DNA from 3 places in the Micromonospora sp. NPDC020750 genome. Region 2 is predicted to be linked to each of the others. Evidence: riboswitches for the same ligand, from Rfam matches in the RefSeq annotation. Region 2 holds a riboswitch; each other region holds the start of a gene.

Evidence for each region. Region 2 has a riboswitch for cobalamin ahead of ACH4T9_RS24895 (VWA domain-containing protein). Riboswitches for the same ligand answer to the same signal wherever they lie in the genome.
Region 1: linked by a shared signal. The riboswitch ahead of bluB (5,6-dimethylbenzimidazole synthase) and the one ahead of ACH4T9_RS24895 (VWA domain-containing protein) in region 2 are both predicted to bind cobalamin.
Region 3: linked by a shared signal. The riboswitch ahead of ACH4T9_RS00795 (ribonucleoside-diphosphate reductase subunit alpha) and the one ahead of ACH4T9_RS24895 (VWA domain-containing protein) in region 2 are both predicted to bind cobalamin.

What each region holds. Positions count from the first base shown of each region.
Region 1 is NZ_JBIRTH010000007.1:221,106-228,825, reverse strand. Features, by position in the region: gene ACH4T9_RS22445 (phytoene/squalene synthase family protein) at 1-806, shown strand, start outside; gene ACH4T9_RS22440 (serine hydrolase domain-containing protein) at 822-1,886, opposite strand; gene ACH4T9_RS22435 (dihydrolipoyl dehydrogenase family protein) at 1,971-3,416, shown strand; gene ACH4T9_RS22430 (crotonase/enoyl-CoA hydratase family protein) at 3,479-4,246, opposite strand; cobalamin riboswitch at 4,441-4,640, shown strand; gene bluB (5,6-dimethylbenzimidazole synthase) at 4,675-5,319, shown strand; gene ACH4T9_RS22420 (hypothetical protein) at 5,388-5,732, shown strand; gene ACH4T9_RS22415 (DUF2231 domain-containing protein) at 5,915-6,766, shown strand; gene ACH4T9_RS22410 (LysM peptidoglycan-binding domain-containing protein) at 6,968-7,720, opposite strand, start outside.
Region 2 is NZ_JBIRTH010000008.1:369,324-377,043, forward strand. Features, by position in the region: gene ACH4T9_RS24880 (precorrin-2 C(20)-methyltransferase) at 1-1,168, shown strand, start outside; gene cobM (precorrin-4 C(11)-methyltransferase) at 1,169-1,924, opposite strand; gene cbiE (precorrin-6y C5,15-methyltransferase (decarboxylating) subunit CbiE) at 1,921-3,129, opposite strand; cobalamin riboswitch at 3,196-3,341, shown strand; gene ACH4T9_RS24895 (VWA domain-containing protein) at 3,387-5,408, shown strand; gene cobO (cob(I)yrinic acid a,c-diamide adenosyltransferase) at 5,408-6,022, shown strand; partial or broken gene ACH4T9_RS24905 (cobyrinate a,c-diamide synthase) at 6,016-7,344, shown strand; gene cobC (Rv2231c family pyridoxal phosphate-dependent protein CobC) at 7,402-7,720, shown strand, end outside.
Region 3 is NZ_JBIRTH010000001.1:159,300-167,019, reverse strand. Features, by position in the region: gene ACH4T9_RS00810 (TetR/AcrR family transcriptional regulator) at 40-759, shown strand; gene ACH4T9_RS00805 (VOC family protein) at 765-1,739, shown strand; gene ACH4T9_RS00800 (ribonucleotide-diphosphate reductase subunit beta) at 1,821-2,816, opposite strand; gene ACH4T9_RS00795 (ribonucleoside-diphosphate reductase subunit alpha) at 2,861-5,278, opposite strand; cobalamin riboswitch at 5,449-5,665, opposite strand; gene ACH4T9_RS00790 (hypothetical protein) at 5,888-7,720, shown strand, end outside.

The DNA.
Region 1 (7,720 bases), on a different contig from region 2:
CCCTGTACGGATTCACCCGGTACGCCGACGAGATCGTCGACCGCACCGAGGACCTGCCGCCCGCCGAGCGGTCCGCCCGGCTCGACGACTGGTCGGCCCGTTTCCTGGCCGGGCTGCACGGCGCCCCGGTCGACGACCCGCTGCTGCCCGCCGTGCTGCACACCATCGCCGTCTTCGACCTCGACCGGTCCGACTTCGCGTCGTTTCTGCGCAGCATGGCGATGGACCTGACGGTCACCGCGTACCCGACCTACGGCGACCTGCTCGACTACATGGAGGGCTCGGCCGCCGTCATCGGCACCATGATGCTGCCGATCCTCGGCAGCTCCGACCCCGCCGCCGCCCGGGAGCCGGCCCGCCAGCTCGGCCTCGCCTTCCAGCTCACCAACTTCATCCGGGACGTGGCCGAGGACCTGACGCGCGGCCGGACGTACCTGCCGGACGAGGACCTTGCCAAGTTCGATGTCACCCGCGGGGACCTGTACACCGCCGCCGCGCGCCGTCGCACCAGCCCGAAAATCCGCGAGCTGATCGAGTACGAGGTGACCCGCGCCCAGGCTCACTACGAGGCCGCCGCCCCGGGCGTCACCCTGCTGTCGCCCGCCTCGCAGGCCTGCATGCGGACCGCGTACGTGCTCTACGGCGGCATCCTCGACGAGGTGGCCGCCCAGGACTACGACGTGTTCGCCCGGCGGGCGCTGGTGCCCCGGCGGCGACGGATGGCCGTCGCCGGGCGGGCCATACTCACCCCGGCCGGCACCCCGGTCGTGGTTCCCGGGCCGGGGCTGGCGGTTGGCCGGACCTGAGCCCGGTGCGCCTCGTCACAGGCAGGAGTGCAGGGCCTCCACCAGCTCGTCGACCCGGTCGTGGTCGGCGAGCCGGGCGGTGGCGTACGCGAACGTGTAGCCCCGTTCCGGGTCGGCCCAGGCGCTGCTGCCGCCGATCCCGCCCATGCCCCAGCTCCCGTCCGGCTCCCGCTGCATGCCCAGCGTCCAGCAGGCCCGGCGGTCCAGCACCAGGTCTGGGCCGTCGTACTGGGTCCGGGTCGCCTCGGCGACCAGGTCCGGGCCGAACAGGCGCACCCCGTCCAGGACGCCGCCGGCCAGCAGGCCGGCGTAGAGGCGGGCCAGGGCGGCGGCGGTGCCGTGCAGGTTCACCGCCGGCATCTCCGCGCCCCGCCACAGCGGGCTGTTCAGCACCGCCAGGTCCAGCCCGCCCGCCGGGTTGCCCAGCGCCCGGGCCCGCAGCGACCCCGGCTCGCCCAGCGCCCGGGCCGGCCAGCCCGGATCGGCGTACGACAGCTCGGCGCACCGCCGTTGGTCCGCCGCGTCCAGGCCGAAGGCCAGGTCGAGCCGCCACGGGCCGGCGATCTCCTCGGCCAGGAACCGGCCCACCGGCCGCCCGTCCACCCGCCGCACCAGCTCGCCCACCAGGTGCCCGTACGTCCAGGCGTGCTCGCCCGCGACCGACCCCGGCTCCCACTGCGGCTCGGCGGCGGCCAGGTCGGCGCAGAGCAGGTCCCAGTCGGCGACCGCCCCGGCCGGGCGGGGCACCGGAAACGCCGGCAGCCCGGCGGTGTGGCTGAGCACCTGCCGGACGGTCGCCGGGGCGCGGAACCCCGGCCAGTGGTCGGCGACTGGGTCGTCGAGGTCGATCCGGCCCCGGTCGACCAGCGCCAGCAGGCACAGCGCGGCCACCGGCTTGCCGACCGAGTACACGTTGACCAGGGTGTCCGGCGCCCACTGCCGACCCGGCCGGCCGGCGCCGGCGACGAGGTCGACGACCGGCCGGCCGTCGTACCAGACGGCGAGACCGGCCCCCGTCTCCCGGCCGGCGGAGAACAGGTCGTGGAAGCAGTCCCGGACCGGGCCGAAGCGTGGGCGCATCCGGCCACGGTAGGGGAGACGCGCGGGCACCGACATGGCGACACGGTGCGGTGCGGTGGCGCGGTGCGGAATGCTGGCGGCATGGTGGAAGCGGAACTGGTGGACGTGGTCGTGGTCGGGCTCGGCGTCGGCGGCGAGGAGGTGGCCGGGCGCCTCGCCGAGGCGGGCCTCGACGTCGTCGGCATCGAGCGGAGCCTGGTCGGCGGGGAGTGCCCGTACTGGGGGTGCATCCCGAGCAAGATGATGATCCGGGCGGCGAACGCGGTCGCCGAGGCCCGGCGGGTCAACGAGTTCGCCGGCACGGCCCAGGTCCAGCCGGACTGGGCGCCGGTGGCGAAGCGGATCCGCGCGGAGGCCACCGACACCTGGGACGACCGGGTTGCGGTGGAACGGTTCACCGGCAAGGGCGGCCGGTTCGTGCGCGGCAGCGGCCGGCTCGACGGCCCCGGCCGGGTACGCGTCGGCGACCAGGTCTTCCAGGCCCGGCACGGGATCGTGCTCGGCACCGGCACCCGGCCCTCCGTGCCGCCGATCGCCGGGCTCGCCGACACCCCGTACTGGACGAACCACCAGGCAGTCGAGGTCGAGGAGCTGCCCGGGTCGCTGCTCGTGCTCGGCGGCGGCGCGATCGGGCTGGAGCTGGCCCAGGTCTTCGCCCGGTTCGGGGTGGCGGTGACGGTGATCGAGGCGGCGGACCGGGTGCTCGCCGTCGAGGAGCCCGAGGCGTCCGAGGTGGCCGCCGCCGCGCTGCGCGCGGACGGGGTGCGGATCTCCACCGGGGTGAAGGCCGAGCGGGTCGACCACGACGGGCGGGCGTTCACCCTGAGCGCGGCCGGCGGCGTCGAGTTCACCGCCGAGAAGCTGCTGGTGGTGACCGGCCGGCGGGCGCACCTCGACGAGTTGGGGCTGGACGGCGTCGGGGTGGACCCGTCCCAGCGGTACCTCGCCGTCGACGACCGGATGCGCGCCGCCGAGGGCCTCTGGGCGGTCGGCGACCTGACCGGCGAGGGCGCGTTCACCCACATCGCCATGTACCAGGCGGCCATCGTGGTCGCCGACGTGCTCGACCACGCCCGGCGGGCGCGGTCCGGCCCGGACGCCAGCGGCACCGCCAGCGCGGTCGGCGGCGCGGCGAGCACGGCGGGGGCGGGGATCGCCGGTGGCGTGCCGCACGCCGACTACCGGGCGCTGCCCCGGGTCACCTTCACCGACCCCGAGGTGGGCGCGGTCGGGCTGACCGAGCGGCAGGCCCGCGAGCGCGGCATCAACGTGCAGGTCGGCGTGAGCCAGCTCGGCTCGTCCACCCGGGGCTGGATCCACCGGGCCGACGGACTGATCAAGCTGGTCGCCGACGCCGACCGGGGCGTCCTGGTCGGCGCGACCTCGGTCGGCCCGGCCGGCGGCGAGGTGCTGTCGGGCCTGGTGGTGGCGGTACACGCGGCGGTCCCGTTGACCCAGCTCCGGAACATGATCTACGCGTATCCGACGTTCCACCGCGCCATCGAGGACGCCCTGCGCAAGCTGAGGTAGCGCCGCCGCTGGTTCTCGGATCGTCCGACGCGCACGGCGTCGTGCCGGTGCGGTGCGGACGATCAGGGAGACGCGGGTGCGCCGTGCCGGCCGGAGCCCGCGGCGAAGCGGGCCGCGCCCGCCGCCGCGTCGGCCGCCAGCGACTCCGCGCCGTGGGCCAGCTCGACCGCGAAGGCCTCCGGCTCGGTCAGGTTGGCGCCGGCCAGCACCGCCGCCCGGTCGTTGCGCAGGCAGGTCTGCGGGTGGCGGGCGATCCCGGCGGCCAGCCGCTCGGCCTCCACCCGGGCCTCACCCGGCGCGACCAGCCGGTTCACCAGACCCATCGCGTACGCCTCCTCGGCCGGCACCGGTCGGCCGGTGAGGATCAGGTCCATCGCCCGGCTCTCGCCGATCAGCCTGGGCAGCCGGAAGGTCCCCCCGTCGACCAGCGGCACCCCCCAGCGCCGGCAGAAGACCCCGAGCACCGCGTCGGACTCGGCCACCCGCAGGTCGCACCAGAGGGCCAGTTCCAGCCCGCCGGCCACGGCGTACCCGGAGATCGCCGCGATCACCGGCTTGGACAGTCGCATCCGCGTCGGGCCCATCGGACTGTCGCCGTCGGGCTCGACCCGGTTGCCGCCGGGGGTGCCGATCGCCTTCAGGTCCGCGCCGGCGCAGAACGTCCCGCCCGCCCCCCAGAGCACGGCCACCGCCGCCTCCGAATCGGCATCGAAGGCGCGGAACGCGTCGGCCAGGGCCCGGGCGGTCGACCCGTCGACGGCGTTGCGGGCCGACGGCCGGTCCAGGATCACCGTGGTTATGGCCCCGGCGCTTTCGATCCGTACCCCCATCGGCGTCCCTCCTGGTCGGGCGGCTCGACCCTCGGCCGCGGGCCGCCGGGCCGGCGGTGCGGGCCGAGGTGGCCGGCGGGCCGGCCCTCGGGGTGGTGGTGGACACCCCGACATCGACCGTAGCGGCCCGTCCGCCCCGACGGCGCACGGGCGGAGCCGGGCCGGCCGGCACCGGGCGCGGCGCTACCATCGGCGGCGGCACGATCATGTGAGGTGCCCCGCGCCTGCGGGGAGAATCGGGAAGCCGGTGGGAATCCGGCACGGGCCCGCCGCGGTGACCGGGGAGCCGCCGTCCACGCGCGTCACGCGCAGCCACTGGCCGCACGGCTGGGAAGGCGGACGGTCGGGCGTCGATCCGGGAGTCCGAAGACCGGCCTCGCGTCGGGTGCCCACCACAGCGGTGGGCCGAGCGCAGCGGGAGCCTGCCTGTGGACATCTACGACACCATCCACCGCCGCCGGGACGTCCGGGCCGAGTTCACCGGAGAGCCGGTGCCGGCGGACACCCTGCACCGGATCCTCGACGCGGCGCACGCCGCGCCCAGCGTCGGCTACTCGCAGCCGTGGGACTTCGTCCTGGTCCGGGACGCCGGGATCCGCCGCCGGTTCCACGAGCACGTCCAGGCCGAACGGGACACGTTCGCTGCCACCCTCGACGGCGAGGCGGCCGAGCGGTTCGCCCGGATCAAGATCGACGGAGTGCTGGAGTCGACCCTGTCGATCGTGGTCACCTACGACCCGGCGCGGGGCGGCCCGGCCGTCCTCGGGCGGCACGCCATCGCCGACGCCGGGCTCTACTCGGTCTGCCTGGCCATCCAGAACCTGTGGCTCGCCGCCACCGCCGAAGGGCTCGGCGTCGGTTGGGTCTCCTTCTACCGGGAACCGTTCCTGGCCGGGCTGCTCGGTATCCCGGACGGCATCCGGCCGGTGGCGTGGCTCTGCCTCGGGCCAGTCACCCACCTGGCGACCGTGCCGGACCTGGAACGGCACGGGTGGCGGCGGAAGCGTCCCCTCGCCGAGGCGGTGCACCACGACCGTTGGGCGGCGACCGACCGGCGAACGGCTGATTCATGAACCTCGATTGCTGAGATAGCGTGGCATTCACCCTCAGTCCTCAACCCGCTACGTTCGGGAGGATCTTCATGCGTGCCACCGTCAGGGTCCTGCTCGCCTCCGTCCTCACCACCCTCGGCCTGACCGCCGCCGTAGCCACCCCGGCCCTGGCCAGCGCCCCCGCGCCCTTCTGCGAGTCCGGCGCGTCGCAGTTCTACTGCGACGCCACCAGCACCGGCACGACGACCTGGACGGTCACCTGGTACTCCGGCAGCGTCGGGACCTTCACGAGCGCCGGACCGACGCTCTTCGCCAGCTGCCCCTTCTCCAACATCGGCCTGCAGGTGCGGGTCAGCTACAGCTACTTCGACGGCAGCGTGACCCAGTACAGCGACACCGGTAGGTTCATCTGCCGCAGCGGCCCCTGGCAGTAGTCGCCGGGTCCCGCGCCGCCGGGCGGTCGGTGGCGCGGGACCCCACCGTCGGCACCCGGGGCGGTGACGTGCGGGTCGGCGACGGTGTCGGCCGCGTCCCCGGACGGCCGGCCGACACGCACGGCGACAAGCTCGTCACCGCCGACCGGTTTGCGACCGCTCCTGCCGGGAAGTCGGACGGGATGCGGGCACTCTTGACGAGAATCGAACAGAATCCGGCGCTGGACCGGGTCGGGGACCGGTTGCAGCGCGCCGTCCAGGCCACCATCCGCCCGCAGCGGGTGCGCGACCTGCTGCACGGCGTCTTCCTCGGGCATCCGCTGCACCCGGCGCTGGTGCAGGTGCCGGTGGGCGCCTGGATCAGCGCCGCCGTGCTGGACCTCATGCCCGGTCAGCGTCGGGCGGCCACCACGCTGGTCGGGCTGGGCACGGTCGGCGCCCTCCCGGCGGCGGTCGCGGGGCTGAACGACTGGGCGGCCCTCACCCGGGACCAGCGCCGGGTCGGCCTGGTGCACGCCGCCTCCAACACCGTCGGCCTGGCCCTGTACGCCGGCTCGCTGGCCGCCCGGCTGCGTGGGCGGCACGGGACCGGGCGGGCGCTGGCGTACCTCGGGCTGACCGCGGCGAGCGCGGGGGCCTACCTCGGGGGGCACCTGGCGTACAAGCAGGGGGCCCAGGTCAACCAGAGCGTGTCCGAGCTGAACCGGATCAGTGACGGCTGGCACCCGCTCGCGGACATGGCCATGCTGCCGCAGCGGAAGCTGGTCACCCGCGAGGTGGACGACGTTTCGGTCATCCTCTACCGGCACGGCGACGAGGTCACCGTGATGCTGGAGCACTGCCCGCACCAGGGCGGTCCGCTCGGCGAGGGCGAGGTCACCGAGATCGACGGGCACGCCTGCGTGGTCTGCCCGTGGCACGGCAGCGCCTTCCGGCTCAACGGGGGCGAGGTCATGCACGGGCCGTCCGGGAACGACCAGCAGATCCTGCCGACCCGGGTGGTCGACGGGGTGTTGCAGGCCCGACTGCCCTGAGCTTTCCGCTCCCGCCACCCCGCTCCCGCCACCCCGCTCCCGCCACCCCGCTCCCGCCACCCCGCTCCCGCCACCCCGCTCCCGCCACCCCGCCGGGCCCGCCCTGCGCGCACTTTCACGGAATGTGTGGCATCGGCGCGCGCCATGGCCACACATTCCGTGAAAGTGCGCGCAGGGGAGGCGGGGTGGGGGCGGCCGGCGTCAGTTCCGGCGGTGCCGGCCGGAGACCAGGGCCCGCGCGCCGGCGGCGGCCCGGGCGATGCCCGGCCGGCGGCGCAGCCCGAGGACCGCGCCGATCTGTGCCCCGACGATGCTGGCCACGGCGAGCACCGCCGAGACCGCGAGCGGACGGTTCACCTGGTCCTCCTCGCTCGCCCGGGACGCCCCAGCGGCCATCGCCGGCTGCGGCCCGGAGGGCGGCTGGGCCACCTGCTGGCTGCCGCGGGTCGACTCGGCCGACGGTTGGGTGGCCGACGGCGCGGGCGCCGGGCGGGTGGCCGGCGGCGTCGCCGCCGGGGTCGCCGGAGCTTCGGCAGCCGGCGGGGTGGCCGGGGTCGCCGGCGGGGGAGTGACCGCGCCGCCGGGGGCGGGGGCCGTGGGCCGGACCACCAGCCGGCCGGTGGCGTGCGTACGGGCCCCGGCGTCGCCCGCGCCGTCGGGCAGCCTGATGAGCTGCCCCGGGCGGATCCGGTCGGGGTCGTGCAGCCCGTTCAGCTTCGCCACGTCCCGGTACCGGTCGAAGTCGTCGAGGTAGCGCTCGGCGACCTCGCCCAGGTAATCGCCCTTCGCCACCTGGTACACCGTCGGCTCCACCGGCTCGGGTAGCTGGGCCGCCGTGGTGACCACGACCGGCGGCGCCGTCCGCGCGCCGACCGGAAGTGTCGCGCTGACCGGCCGGGCCATCGGGGCCGCCGCGGCGACGGCCGGCTGCGCCACCGTCGGGTACGGGCCGGC
Region 2 (7,720 bases):
CGGCTCGTTCATGTACCTGCACGACCGGCTCGCGGACGAGTTCGAGACGCAGGTCGTCGCAGGCGTACCCGCCTTCGCGGCCGCCACGGCCACGACCGCCCTGCCCCTGGTCCGGCAGACCGACGTGCTGACCGTGCTGCCCGGCACGCTTCCCGAGCCGGAGCTGGCCCGGCGCCTCGCCGACACCGACGGCGCCGTGATCATGAAGCTCGGCCGCACGTTCGCCAAGGTCCGCTCGGCGCTCGAACAGGCCGGACGCGTCGAGGGGTCCTGGTACGTCGAGCGGGCGTCGATGGACGCCCAGCGGGTGCTCCCGGTCGCCGACGTGGACCCCGATACGGTGCCGTACTTCTCGATCGTCCTGGTCCCCGGCGACACCCGTCCCGGTGTGGCGCGCTACGACCGCTCGGCGAGTGCGGTCACCGAGCCCGTCGCCGGTGCCGAAGTCGTCGTCGTGGGCCTCGGTCCCGGTCCCGACCAGTGGCTCTCCCCCGAGGCGTCGCAGGTGCTCGCGGAGGTCGGCCACGTCATCGGCTACGGACCGTATGTCCAGCGCGTCCCGCAGCGCCCGGGCCTGGTGCGTCACGCGTCCGGCAACACGGTTGAGGTGGACCGGGCCCGCGAGGCGCTCGAGCTGGCGCTCGCCGGCGAGCGCGTCGCGGTCGTCTCCGGCGGCGACGCGGGCATCTTCGGTATGGCGTCGGCGGTGTTCGAGGCCGCGGAGGACCCGCGCTACGCGGACGTCGCCGTGCGCGTCGTGCCCGGAATCTCTGCCGTCCAAGCGGTCGCGGCGCGTGCCGGCGCCCCCATCGGCGCTGACTTCGCGGTGATGAGCCTGTCGGACCGGCTCAAGCCCTGGGACGTCGTGGTGAAGCGGCTGCGCGCCGTCGCCGAGGCGGACCTCGTGCTCGCCCTCTACAACCCGCGCTCGCGCTCGCGCACCGAGCAGGTCGCGCAGGCCCGAGCAGTGCTGCTGGAGCACAAGTCGCCCGAGACCGTCGTAGTCGTGGGTCGCGACGTCGGCCGCGCCGGGGAGAGCCTCACCGTGACGACGCTGGGCGAGCTCGACCCCGAGACCATCGACATGAAGTGCCTGCTGCTCGTCGGCGCCTCGTCGACGCGCGTCACGGCGGCCGGCCGTGTCTGGAGCCCGCGCTTCGTCGCCTAGTCAGCCGCGGGCGCGACGTTCGCGGCTGGCGGCGTACAGGAACGACTCACCGCCGCGGACGTCGGGAGCCAACGCGGGGCCGACCAGGATGACCGCGGCCTGGCGCAGGCCCGCGGCCTCGACCTGGTCGCCGATGTCGGCCAGCGTGCCGCGCAGGACGAGCTGATCCGGCTGCGTCGCCTTGGACACGACGACGACCGGGCACCCGTCGCCGTAGTGCTCGGCCAGTTCGGCGGCCAGCTCGCGGCTGCGGGTGATGGCCAGGTGCAGGGCCAGGGTCGCGCCGGTCGCGGCGAACGCGGCGAGCTGCTCCCCCGGCGGCATGACCGTGGAACGGGCCTGAGCGCGGGTGAGCACGACCGACTGGGCGAGCTCGGGGACGGTCAGCTCGGCGCCGACGATCGCCGCGGCAGCCGCGTAGGCGGGCACACCGGGCGTGACGTCCCACGGGACCTGCGCCGCGTCGAGCCGGCGCGCCTGCTCATGTACCGCCGAGTACAGCGACGGGTCGCCCGAGCACAGCCGCACGACCTCCAGCCCGTCGGCGTGCGCCTGCACCAGGTGGGCGGTGATCTCGTCCAGGTCGAGGTGCTGGGTGTCGACCAGCCGGGCGTCGTCGCGGCAGTGGCCGAGCACGTCGGCGTCGAGGTAGGTGCCCGCATACAGGCACACGTCCGCAACCTCGAGCAGGCGCACCGCGCGCAGCGTGAGCAGGTCGGCGGCACCGGGTCCGGCCCCGACGAAATGGACGGTCATGACTCTCCCTTGGTGACGGTCCACTGGCTGACGGCACGCGCGGGCGTCCAGCCGGTGAAGCTGCCGAGCGGCTCGGCGCGTTCGACGTGCAGGCGGACGAGCTCGCCGCCACGGCGACGGTACTGCTCGAGCAGCACCGCCTCGGTCTCGGCCGTGACGCCGTGTACGACGAGTCGGCCACCGGTGCCGAGCGCGTCCCAGCACGCTTCGAGCACGCCGGGGACGGTCGCTCCCCCGCCGACGAACACCGCGTCAGGGCGCTCGAGACCGGCCAGGGCGTCGGGTGCTGAGCCCTCGACGAGACGCAGGCCGGGAACGCCGAGCGTGGCGGCGTTGCGACGCACGAGCGCGGCGCGGTCGGCGCGGGACTCGATCGCGATCGTCCGCGCCGTCGGCCACGCACGCATCCACTCCACGCCGATCGAGCCACTGCCGGCGCCGACGTCCCACAGCAGTTGACCGGGAGCGGGCGCGAGCCGGGCCAGGGCGCTGGCACGCAGGTCGCGCTTGGTGATCTGCCCGGCGTGCTCGAACGCGTCGTCGGGGAGCACCCCGCCCGCGGCCCAGCCCGGTCCGGTGCCCCGGATTTCGGCGGCCAGGACGTTCAGCCGGGGCACGTCCACGACGTTCCACGAAGCCGCGGTCGACTCGGCACGCGACTCACCCGCGGCGCCGAGGTCGCCGAGCACGGCCAGCCTGGACTCTCCCCAGCCGAGTCCGGTGAGCAGCGCAGCGACGGCGGCAGGCGTCGTTTCGTCGCTGGAGAGCACGAGCAGCCGCCGCCCGGGGGCGAGCGCGGGGACGACGAGGCGCACGTCCCGGCCGACCAGACTCACCGTTGTGACGGACTCCGCCGGCCACCCGAGACGTGCCCGAGCGAGCGCCACGGAGGAGACCGCGGGCACGATCGTCACCCGTTCCGGGCCCAGGATGTCCAGCAGCGTCGTGCCGACGCCCGACACGAGCGGGTCGCCCGACGCCAGCACGACGACGGGCCTGCGCGCGGCGCCCAGCAGGCCCGGCAGATTCTCCCGCAGCGGCGACGGCCACGCCACGCGCTCCTGGCCGTCGACCGGCGGCACCGCATCGAGGTGCCGGGCCCCGCCGAGCAGCGTCGCAGCCCCGTGCACCAGCGTCCGAGACGGCTCCGGCAGGCCCGCCCAGCCGTCGGCCCCGAGCCCGACAACGGTCACCTGCGCCTCCATGGTTGCACCCTAGCCCGGTCCGCCCGGCCGCCGGACCGCTGTCTGGGCCGTCAGGACGGCGTCTAGGGTGATGCGAAGGTTCGAGGTGCCCCACGGCCGATGGTCACGGGGAGAATCTGGGAAGCCGGTGAGAATCCGGCACAGGGCCCGCTGCGGTGACTCAGGCACAGACCTGGGAAGTCCGAAGACCGGCCTCGATCCGAGCCGCGACGCGTCCGCGTCGTGGACGGTCATGGCAGATCGAGCGGGAGCCCTATATGCCAGCGCAGTACCCCTTTTGTGCCGTCGTCGGCTCCGACGACATGACTCTCGCCCTCACCCTGGTCGCGATCGATCCGCTCATCGGCGGCGTCCTGGTCCGCGGGGAGAAGGGCACCGCCAAGACCACCACCGTGCGCGGCCTCGCCGAAGTGCTGCCGCTGGTGCGGACGTATGCGGGCGACCGGTTCTCGGTCGACCCGGACGATTCCCTGGCGGTCTGCCCCGACGGGCCCATCGACGCGTCCACGCCCGTCGTCGAGCGGCCGGTGCGGCTCGTCGAGCTGCCCGTCGGTGCGAGCGACGACCGGGTGACGGGCTCCCTCAAGCTCGACGCGGCGCTGCGCGACGGCGTAGTGGCGTTCGAGCCGGGCCTGCTCGCCCGGGCCCACCGCGGCCTGCTCTACGTCGACGAGGTCAACCTGCTGCACGACCACCTCGTCGATCTGCTGCTCGACGCAGCGGCGACCGGCCGGGTCAGCGTGGAGCGCGACGGCTTCTCAGTCGAGCACGCCTCCCGGTTCGTGCTGATCGGCACGATGAACCCCGAGGAGGGCGAGCTGCGCCCGCAGCTGCTCGACCGGTTCGGCCTGACCGTCGAGGTCGCCGCACCGCGCGACCCCTCCCTGCGGGTGGAGGTCGTGCGTCGCCGGCTGGCGTTCGACGCCGACCCGGAGGGCTTCACCGCACGCTGGGCCGACGAGCAGGACGCCCTACGCGCGCGGCTGGTGGCAGCCCGGCGGCTCGTGCCGGACGTCGTGCTCGACGACCGGACGCTGACGACCATCGCCGAGGTGTGCGCCGCGTTCGACGTCGACGGCCTGCGCGCGGACCTCGTCACCGCCCGCACCGCCTCGGCGCACGCCGCCTGGCAGGGACGCGCGCACGTGACCCGCGGGGACGTCCGCGTCGCCGCCCGTCTCGCGTTGCCGCACCGCCGGCGCCGCAACCCGTTCGACGAGCCCGGCCTGGACGAGGACCGGCTCGACGACCTGCTGGGCAACGACGACCCGGACCCCGGACCGGACGGGCCCGACGACGGGCCCGACGACGGCCCCGGTGGTCCCGGCGGCGGGCCGCCGGACGACGCCCCACAGGAAGACCGGTCCCGGGACGCCCACGACTCCCACGCCGCAGGATCGCCCGCGCCGGACAACGCGCCGCAGCCTGCCGTTGCCGGATCGGTCGCGTCCGCCGGCGAGCCGGCACGCGCCCGCCTGCTCGTCGTACGGGGCACCGGCGAAGGCCAGGCCGGCCGCCGGTCCCGGGCCCGCACACCTCAGGGCCGGGTCGTCGGGCAGCAGCGCGGATCGTCCGTCGCCAGCCGCCTGCACCTGCCGGGCACCATCACCGAGGCGGCACCGCACCAGCGTTCCCGTGGCGGCTTGGCCGAGGGCCGCGGTCTCGTCTTCGCCCCGGGCGACCTGCGCCGCGCAGAAACCGTCGGGCGGGAGTCGAACCTCGTCCTGCTGTGCGTCGACGCGTCCGGCTCGATGGCCGCGCGACGTCGCATGGAGCAGGTCAAGACCGCCGTGCTCGCGCTGCTGCTGGACGCCTACCGCCGCCGGGACAAGGTCGCGCTGGTGACGTTCCGCCAGCGCACCGCCGACGTCGCCCTGCCGCCGACCGGGTCCGTCGATGTCGCCTCCCGGCGCCTGGCCGACCTGCCGGCCGGCGGGCGTACGCCGCTCGCCGAGGGCCTGGAGCGCTCTGCGGAGGTGCTGCGCCGCGAGGCGCTGCGCGACCCGTCCCGCCGGCCGCTGCTGGTCGTGGTGACCGACGGCCGTGCGACCTTCGGGCCGGACGCGCTCGGTCGTGCCCACCGCGCCGCGGCGCACCTGGCCGCTACCGGCGTGCAGAGCGTCGTGGTCGACTGCGAGACCGGACGGTTCCGGCTCGGCCTTGCCGCGCAGCTGGCCGCGTACCTGCAGGCCGAGCACGTGCCGCTCGGTGAGGTGACCGCCGACGGGCTCACCAGCGTCGTCCACACGGCGACCGCGCCGCGCGAGGGGGTGGCCTGATGCCGCAGGGCAAGCCGCTGGTCGTCCCGGACGACGGCATCAGCACCCGCGCACGGCGCAACCGCCCGCTGCTGATGGTCCACACCGGCAACGGCAAGGGCAAGTCGACCGCCGCCTTCGGCCTGGCGATACGCGCCTGGAACCAGGGTTGGGACATCGGGGTCTTCCAGTTCGTCAAGTCGGCCAAGTGGCGCATCGGGGAGCAGACGGTGCTCGAACGGCTCGGCCGCCTGCACGAGGAGACCGGCGAGGGCGGGCCCGTCGAGTGGCACAAGATGGGCTCGGGGTGGTCCTGGAGCCGCAAGGGCGGCACCGAGGCGGACCATGCCGCTGACGCCGCCGAGGGCTGGGCGGAGGTGAAGCGGCGCATCCAGGCCGAACGGCACCAGCTGTACGTCCTGGACGAGTTCACCTACCCGATGCAGTGGGGCTGGGTCGACGTCGACGACGTCGTGGAAACACTCGCCAACCGTCCTGGCCGCCAGCACGTCGTCGTCACCGGACGCCGCGCCGACCCCCGCCTCGTCGCGGCAGCCGACCTGGTGACCGAGATGCTGCACGTCAAGCACCCGATGGACGTCGGCCAGAAGGGTCAGCGAGGCATCGAGTGGTGAGGCTGCCACGAGTGCTGCTCGCGGCACCGGCCTCCGGCCACGGCAAGACCACGGTCGCGACCGGGCTCATGGCCGCGTTGGCCGCCCGCGGGCATGCCGTCTCGGGGCACAAGGTCGGGCCCGACTACATCGACCCCGGCTACCACGCGCTGGCCACCGGGCGTCCGGGCCGCAACCTCGACCCGCACCTGACCGACCCCTCGCTTGTGGTCCCGCTGCTGCTTCACGGCGCCCAGGACGCGGACGTCGCGGTCGTCGAGGGGGTCATGGGTCTGTTCGACGGCCGCATCGGCGGCGACGGGTTCGCCTCCACCGCCCACGTCGCGACGCTCACCCGGACGCCGGTCGTCCTGGTAGTGGACGTCTCACACGCCTCGCGCAGCGTGGGGGCAGTCGTGCACGGGATGGCGACGTTCCAGCCCGGCATCACGATCGCGGGTGTCGTGCTCAACAAGGCCGGCTCCCCCCGCCACGCTTCCGAGGTGGCACGCGCGGTGGAGTCCGTCGGCGTCTCCGTGCTCGGGATCCTGCAGCGCGACGATGGTGTCAGCGCGCCTTCGCGCCATCTCGGGCTCGTCCCCGCAGCCGAGCGCGACGAAGCCGCCGCCTCGCTGGACAGGCTGGCCGAGCAGGTCGCCCGCCACGTCGACCTCGACGCCGTGCTGGAGGTGGCGCACACCGCGCCCGACCTCGACTCCGAGCCGTGGGACCCGGCCGCGCACGTCCGATCCTCCGGCACCGGGTCCCCGATCATCGCGGTCGCGGCCGGGCGTGCGTTCACCTTCCGGTACGCCGAGACGACCGAGCTGCTGCAGGCGGCGGGCTGCACCGTCGTGCCGTTCGACCCGGCCCGGGACGAGCGGCTTCCCGCCGGGACGCGCGGTCTGTATCTCGGCGGAGGTTTCCCCGAGGTGCACGCGGCCGCGCTGAGCACCAACACGGCCCTGCGCGACGAGCTGCGTCAGGCCGTCCTCGACGGCGTCCCGACGGTGGCCGAGTGCGCCGGACTGCTGTACCTGTGCCGCTCCGTCGACGGGTACCCCATGGTCGGGGCGCTCGACGCCGACGCGGTCATGACGCCCCGGCTCACCCTCGCGTACCGCCGGGCCGAACTCGGCTCGGACCAGCTCCTCGGCGCACGTGGGACCGGTGCCACGGCGCACGAATTCCACCGCACCATGGTCACTCCCGTGCACGGCGAGCGTCCCGCGTGGACGCTGGAAGGCGGCGACGTCGGGTTCGCGGGCCTGACGCTCAGCGCGTCCTATCTGCACGTGCACTGGGCCGGGCACCCGCGCCTGGCCCAGTCGTTCGCGGACGCGGTGCACCAGGCGGACGCAATCGCGGCACCTGGTGTGCCACGGACGCACGCCGTCGCCGTGCCGCTGGGTCCCGAACCGCCCGCAGCCCCGCTGCGCCACCACGGCGACCTGGAGCTGTCCGCCGATCTGCTGGACCTGGCGGTCGACGTCAGCCGTCTGCCCCGCCCGGAGTGGCTCGAGCGGGCGCTGCGCGACGCGATCGCGACCTCCGACACCTACCCCGAAGCCACCGCGGCTCACGTCGCTGTGGCGCGTCGCCACGGCCGTGACGAGTCCGAGGTGCTCGTCACGGCCGGCACCGCCGAGGCGTTCTTCCTGCTCGCCCGAGCACGTCCTTGGCGACGCCCGGTCGTCGTGCACCCCCAGTTCACCGAGC
Region 3 (7,720 bases), on a different contig from region 2:
CCAAAGCGCTAATCTGGTCATCAGTCACAAGGAGGGGTCATGGTTGACCAGCAGCCCACCGATCAGATCGAGCGTGTTGACCGGATCCTCGACGCGGCGAAGGAGCTGCTGCTGCGATGGGGATACCGTCGGGCGACCATCGACGAGATCGCCCGACGCGCCGGTGTCGGCAAGGGCACCGTCTATCTGCACTGGCGCAGCCGCGAGCAGCTGTTTTTCGCTGTCGGCGCCCGGGAGGCAGTCGCGATGCTCGGCGAGGTGGTGACCGCGATGCGCCACGACCCGCAGGAGATCGCGCTGCACCGGTACATGCGCCGGTTCTTCCTGGAGGCGATGTCACGGCCGGTGCTGCGTGCGATCTTCACCCGGGACGCCGAGGTGCTGGACCGTTTTCTGTCCAGCCCGGCCCGCCGACCGCTGCAGAGCGCCAAGTTGCTGGCCTCCCGCGAATACCTCGGCGTGCTCGCCGACGACGGCCTGCTGCGTGCCGGGCTGCGCCCGGAGGATCTGGACTACACCCTGCCCGCAGTCATGTTCGGCTTCTTCGGCGTCGACCCGCTTCTTTCTCCTGAGGTTGCACTGGCCCTCGCGGACAAGGCCGACCAACTGGCCGACACCCTGCGCCACGCGTTCGAACCGGCGAAGCCGCCACCGCCGGCGCGGTTCGCCACCGCCGCACCAAGGGTCATCGCCGTCTTCGACCGGCACGTCGACGACTACCGCCGCGCCACCTACGGCGCAGCAACCGAAAGAAGGTGACGAGCATGGGTAAGGACATCAGCGGCCTGCACCACGTGGGCCTCGTCGTGCGAGACATGACTGCGGCGATCGAGACCTGCCGGCGGCTTGGCTTCACCCTGCCACCGCCGGCCTATCCAACCTTGCCCACCGCTCCCGGAGCACTCTCCCGTCCGGTCGGCGCGGCGAACACCCACATCTATCTGCGTCGCAACTTCGTCGAGATCGTGGCCGTCGTCGACGATGGGCAGCCGGTCCCCGGCGACGCCCACCTGATCCCGCTCGACGTTCCAGACGACAAACTGCCTGGGCTCCTGGCCGCCGTTCGTGGCACCGCCGCCAACCTCGCCGCCTTCCTGGACCGGTTCCAAGGCATGCACATCCTCGTCGTCGACTCCGCGGACCTCGACTCCGCCGCCGCGCGGCTGGACGCCGCAGACGCCGGCCACGGCGGCGTACACGCGGTGCAGCGCCCGATCGAAACCGCTGACGGCACCCGGATGCTCCCGACCCGCTACCTGGAGATCAACAGCGACGAGACGGACGCGCCACGCGGCCGGCTGCCCGAGGGCAGGGTCGGCATCGCCGAGAACACCGCCGTCGAGGGGCAGCAGCACCCGAAACACGCCAACGGCGCCGTCGACCTGATCGGATGCCTACTGTGCGTACCCGACGACGCCCTACCCGACGTCGAGCGCCGCTACGAGACGTACCTCGGCCGCGCCGCCCACCGCAACGGCTCCACCCGAACCTTCGACCTCGGCGACGCCTCAGTGATCGTCGTCGCCGAGTCCGCGCTGCCCGACGTCCTGCCCGGCGAGCGCCCGCCGGCCCTGCCCGCTTTCGTGGGGTACACGGTCGCGGTACACGACATTTCCCAGACCGAGCATCATCTACGGACCGCAGGGGTGCCATACCGCACGCCCCGACCGGACGAGATCGTCGTACCGGCCAGCGAAGCCCTCGGCGTCGCGATCATCTTCCGTCCCGCCATCGACTGACATCCGAACCCCCGCAGACGAGGCCATGACGCGGAAGCGAGATCGCCGACATCTGCTGGGGATTCGCCTGTCGCGGTCGGCTCAGAAGTCGTCGTCGAAGGCGACGGCGCCGGTCACCCCGACCTGGTACGCCGACACCCGCCGTTCGAAGAAGTTGGACAGCTCCTGCACGTCCTGCAACTCCATGAACGCGAACGGGTTGGTCGACCCGTAGTGGACGGGCATGCCGAGTTGCGCGAGCCGCCGATCGGCGACGTGCTGGAGGTACTGGCGCATGTCGGCCAGGGACATCCCGGACACGCCGTGGCCGAGCAGGTCCTCGGCGAACTGGACCTCGCACTCGACGGCCTCGGTGAGCATCAGGCGTACCTGGTCTGCGAGGTCGTCGTCGAACAGGTCCGGTTCCTCGTGGCGGACGGTGTCGACCACGTCGAAGGCGAAGGCCATGTGCATGGACTCGTCGCGGAACACCCAGTTGGTGCCGGATGCCAGGCCGTGCAGCAGTCCCCGGGAGCGCAGGAAGTAGACGTAGGCGAAGGCCCCGTAGAAGAACAGCCCCTCGATGCAGGCGGCGAAGCAGATCAGGTTGAGCAGGAACACCCGCCGGTCCTGCTTCGAGCGCAGCTCCCGCAGGTCCTGGAGGGAGTCGATCCAGCGGAAGCAGAATTCGGCCTTACGCCGGATCGAGGGGATGTTCTCGATGGCGTCGAACGCGGCGAACCGCTCGGCCTCGTCGGGCACGTACGTGTCGAGGAGGTTCAGGTAGAACTGGACGTGCACGGCCTCCTCGAACAGTTGCCGCGACAGGTAGAGCCGGCCCTCCGGCGAGTTCACGTGCTGGTAGAGGTTCAGCACCAGGTTGTTGGCGACGATGGTGTCGCCGGTGGCGAAGAACGCGACGAGGCGGCTCACCAGGTGCCGCTCCGCCGGGGAGAGCCGGTCGAGGTCGGCGAGGTCGGCGTGCAGGTCGACCTCCTCCACGGTCCAGGTGTTGCGGATGGCGTCGCGGAACCGGTCGAAGAAGTGCGGGTAGCGCATCGGACGGAGGGTGAGGTCCATCCCCGGGTCGAGCAGCATGTGTGTGGTCCTCGGGTCGGTGGCGGTGGCGTCGGTCGGGGCGGTCACTGGCAGGCTTCGCACGACTCGGGGTTCTCCAGGGAGCAGGCCACCGCCTCGTCGACGGTCACCGCCGCCGCGACGACACCGACGGCGCTGACGGCATTGACCGGGCCGGCGGGGCTGACCGGGCCGGCGGGTGCGACCGTGGCCTGCTGGATCCGGGTGGCGGGGCGGGACCGCAGGTAGTAGGTGCTCTTCAACCCGGCCTTCCAGGCGTACAGGTACATCGAGGAGAGCTTGCCGATCGTCGGAGCGGCGAGGAACAGGTTCAGCGACTGTGACTGGTCGATGAACGGGGCGCGGGCGGCGGCCAGGTCGATCAGCGCCCGCTGCGGCAACTCCCAGGCCGTACGGAACAGCTGCCGGACCTCCGCCGGCAGTTCCGTGATGCCCTGCACCGATCCCTCGGCGCGCTTGATCGCCGAGCGGACCTGGTCGGTCCACAGGCCGCGGGCCTTCAGTTCGCGTACGAGAGCGGTGTTGACCTGGAGGAACTCCCCGGACAGGGTCTCGCGCTTGAACAGGTTGGACACCTGCGGCTCGATGCACTCGTAGCAGCCGGCGATGGAGGCGATGGTGGCGGTCGGGGCGATCGCCACCAGCAGCGAGTTGCGCAGGCCGTGCGCGGCGACGCGCTCCCGCAGCGCCCCCCAGCGCTGCGCCTGGCTGCCCGTCACGCCCCACAGGTCCGGCTGGAGCTGGCCGCGTGCCGCCCGGGTCTCGGCGAAGGCCGGGTGGGCGCCGAAGCGTTCCGCCAGGTCGGCCGACGTCTCCAGGGCGGTCAGGTACAGCTCCTCGCTGATCCGGGTGGACAGCTCCCGGGCTTCCGGGGAGTCGAACGGCAGCCGCAGGGCGAAGAACACGTCCTGCAGGCCCATCAGGCCGAGGCCGACCGGCCGCCAGCGGGGGTTGCTCGCCGCGGCCTGCGGGGTCGGGTAGTAGTTGATGTCGATGACCCGGTCGAGGAACGTTACGGCGGTGCGGACGGTGGCGCGCAGCCGTTCCCAGTCGATGCCGCCGTCGGTGAGGTGGGCGGCGAGGTTTACCGAGCCGAGGTTGCACACGGCGGTCTCGGCGTCGCTGGACACCTCGATGATCTCGGTGCACAGGTTGGACAGGTGCACCACGTTGCCCGGCTCGGCGGTCTGGTTGCACAGCCGGTTCGCGGCGTCCTTGAACGTCATCCACCCGTTGCCGGTCTGCGCGAGGGTCCGCATCATCCGCCCGTACAGCTCCCGCGCCGGCACCTGCCGCACGTACCGGCCCTGCGCCTCGGCCGCCCGGTACGCCGCGTCGAACTCGTCCCCCCACAGGTCCGGCAGTTCCGGCACCACGTCCGGGTCGAACAGCGACCACATCCCGTCGGCCTCCACCCGGCGCATGAACTCGTCCGGGACCCAGTTGGCCAGGTTCAGGTTGTGGGTGCGCCGGGCGTCCTCACCGGTGTTGTCCCGCAGTTGCAGGAACTCCTCGATGTCCGGATGCCACGGCTCCAGGTAGACGCAGGCCGCGCCCTTGCGCCGGCCGCCCTGGTTGACCGCCGCCACCGAGGCGTCCAGCGTCCGCAGCCACGGCACGATCCCGTTGGACTGCCCGTTGGTGCCCCGGATCAGCGCACCCCGCGACCGGACCCGGGAGAACGCGATGCCGATGCCGCCGGCGAACTTCGACAGGTTCGCCACCTGCGCGTACCGCTGGTAGATCGAGTCCAGTTCGTCGCGCGGGGAGTCGACCAGGTAGCAGGAGGACATCTGGGTGTGCCGGGTGCCGGAGTTGAACAACGTCGGCGAACTCGGCAGGTACGCCAGGCTCGACATCAACCGGTAGAACTCGATCACCTCGTCCGGGGCGTGGGACAGGCCGCACGCCACCCGCAGCAACCAGTACTGCGGGGTCTCCACCACCAGCCGGCTCGTCGGGTGCCGCAGCAGGTACCGGTCGTGGACCGTGCGCAGCCCGAAGTACTCGAACCGCAGGTCACCGTGGGGGTCGACGGCGTCATCGAGCTGGGTGGCGTTGGCGGCGACGAACGCGGCGGTGCCGTCGCCGATGAGGCCCTCGACGTGTCCCCGTCGGATCGCCTCGCTGAACGACCCGATGCCCTGCCTGCGGACCTCCTTGTCGATGTAGCCGCCCAGCAGGCGGGCGGCCAGCCGCGAGTACTGCGGCTCCTCACCGATCATCTCGGCTGCGGTCTGGATGGACAGCCGGTCCAGCTCGGCGGTCGTCGCGCCGTCGTACAGGCCGCTGATCGTCCGTGTCGCCACCCGCAACGGGTCGACGTCGGCGAGGCCGACCGTCCACCGCTCGACCGCTCCGACGATCCTGTTGACATCGACCGATTCGGTGCCGCCGTCGCGCTTACGCACGCGCATCTGCGTCCGCCGCGGGCCCGGTAGGGCTGCCTCGTCGGCCACCATGCCATCGGCCGGGACAACCTCGGTGACTGCCACCACTCACTCCTCGCGGGCTCGGGACCTGATGGCCTTCGGACGCGTGGAGACAGACACCGGCGGACGTCACGCCGGCGGGGCGCGGGTCAGGTGGCGTCGGCCGTCCCACGCGGCCTCGGACCGCCGCCCACCCCGGTATGGGTGCGCGGCGCGCTGGCAGGTCTTCGGACTCGCGGGCGCGACCGGGCTCGCCGGTCTTCTACTGGCCGTCGCTTCCCAGGCCGCTGGCGGCCCAGTGCTGATGACGGCGGTCGTTCCCACTCACCGCTGCGGGGCAGTCCCGGATTTCCACCGGGTTCCCTCTTGCCTCGACCGCCCCGGATGAGCGGCCGAACCAGCTACGGTCGACACCATATATAGGGACTACGGCGTTGTCACACCCCACATGTCGAGTCCGGGCGTGTCGGCGGCCACGGCGGTGAAGCCTCGTCGATTCCTTCGCCGCACCGATCCGATCCGATTGGCGGAGCGGGTCTGGAGCCAAGGGCGGCGGGCCCGGCCGGTAGGGCCGGAACGGATGTCGATCGGTCGGGTTTCCGACGAGCCTCAGTGCACATTGGACCGTGACCTCCTACGGTGACTTCCGGCACGCCAGGGGATGGACGTCGCCGGGAATCGACCCGGCGACGCGATTCAGGCGTTTTACAGGGGGTTGTCTCGATGCACGTTCGGAGCCGCGCCATCGCGGGTCTGGTCGCCGGGGCTGTGCTGTTGACAGGCCAACCGGCGGCCGCGGGCACTGTGCAGGGCAGTGCCGCCGACGAGGTCGCGAGCGCCAGCGCTCGCGCCGCCACGAGAACGATCGGCGGCGATGCGACGCGCACGGCCGTCCGCACGGCCGCGGCACTGTCGGTGCCGGGACACACCGGGCTGGTTCCCAGCACGCCGCGCAATGACGTACCGCGGATCACCGACGGCGAGATCACCGACATCGAGGTGATCGGCAACCGGGTCTTCATCGCCGGCTCCTTCACCGCGATCGCCAACGTCGGGGGGACGCCGGTGGCGCAGCCGTCGCTGGCTTCCTACAACATCGACACGGGCCTGGTCGACACCGGCTTCCAGCCGACGTTCGACGGATCCGTCGAGGCCGTCGAGGCCTCGCCGGACGGCTCGTCGCTCTATGTCGCCGGCTCGTTCAACACGGTCGGTGGCCTGACGAAGCGCAAGATCGTACGGCTCGACCCGGTCACCGGCGCTCCGATCGCGGCGTTCACCGCGCAGGGGAACGGGCGCGCGACCGCTCTGGCCGTGAGCAGCACCGCGGTGTACGTGGGCGGCCAGTTCACGAAGGTGAACAGCGTGAACCGCACCGGGCTGGTCGCGCTCAACCCGACGACGGGGGCGGTCGACAGCGGATTCAACCTGCCCCTGTCCGGCGGCATCGGCGTCGGCGGCATGCTCACCGTGCAGCAGCTCAAGCTGACGCACAACGGCAGCAGGCTGCTGGTCGTGCACACCGGTCGCCAGATCGCCGGCCAGGACCGCTACGGCGTCGGTCTCGTCGACACCGCCACCAAGGCCCTCCTGCCGTGGCGCACCCGCCTGTGGGAGGACAACCTCTCCTTCGTCGGCGGCATCCAGCGGGTCTTCGCCGGTGACGTCGCGCCGGACGACTCCTACTTCGTCGTCACCAGCGGTTCGGGAGGCGACCGCCCGCCGATCAACGACACGGCGATCGCGTTCCCGGTGACCGGCGCCGACCACGTCGCGCCGATCTGGGTGTCGCGTCACTTCGACAGCATCTACTCGGTCGCCATCACCGAGACGGCCGTGTACGTCGGCGGCCACTTCAGTTGGCAGGAATCGCCGACCTCCAACGTCCCGTGGCCCGGCCTGGACAACGTCGGGTACGGCACGGGCCAGGGCCTGAGCGGCTACGGTCTCGGCGACCAGGTGGTCCGCCGTGACCACCTCGGCGCGCTCGACCCGGCCACGGGCACGGCGATCGAGTGGAACCCGGGTTCCAGCTCGTACGAGGGGGAGAAGGCGATGCTGGCCACCCCGCGCGGCCTCTTCGTCGGTGGCGACGGCAACACCAAGGGCGGCCTGCCGGCGGGGCGGGTCGGGTTCTTCGACCTCACCCAGGCACCCGCGCCCTCGCCGGTCGACACGACGATCGTCACCCCCATCGAGGGGACGGTCAAGCAGGCCAACGCGCCGTTCGCGCTCGGCGGGCAGGCGACCGCTCCGGCCGGCGTCACCAAGGTCGGGATCGAGATCCAGAACCGGGGTTCCAAGAAGTACCTGCAGGACGACCTCACGACGTGGGGCGCCGCCAACAGCATCAACGCGACAGTCGCAGCGGTGAACACCGCCTCGACCTCGTGGTCCCTCACCGTGTCGCTGCCCGTCGGCGAATACCAGGTCCAGGCGAAGACGTTCGGTAACAACGGCCAGAGCGATGCC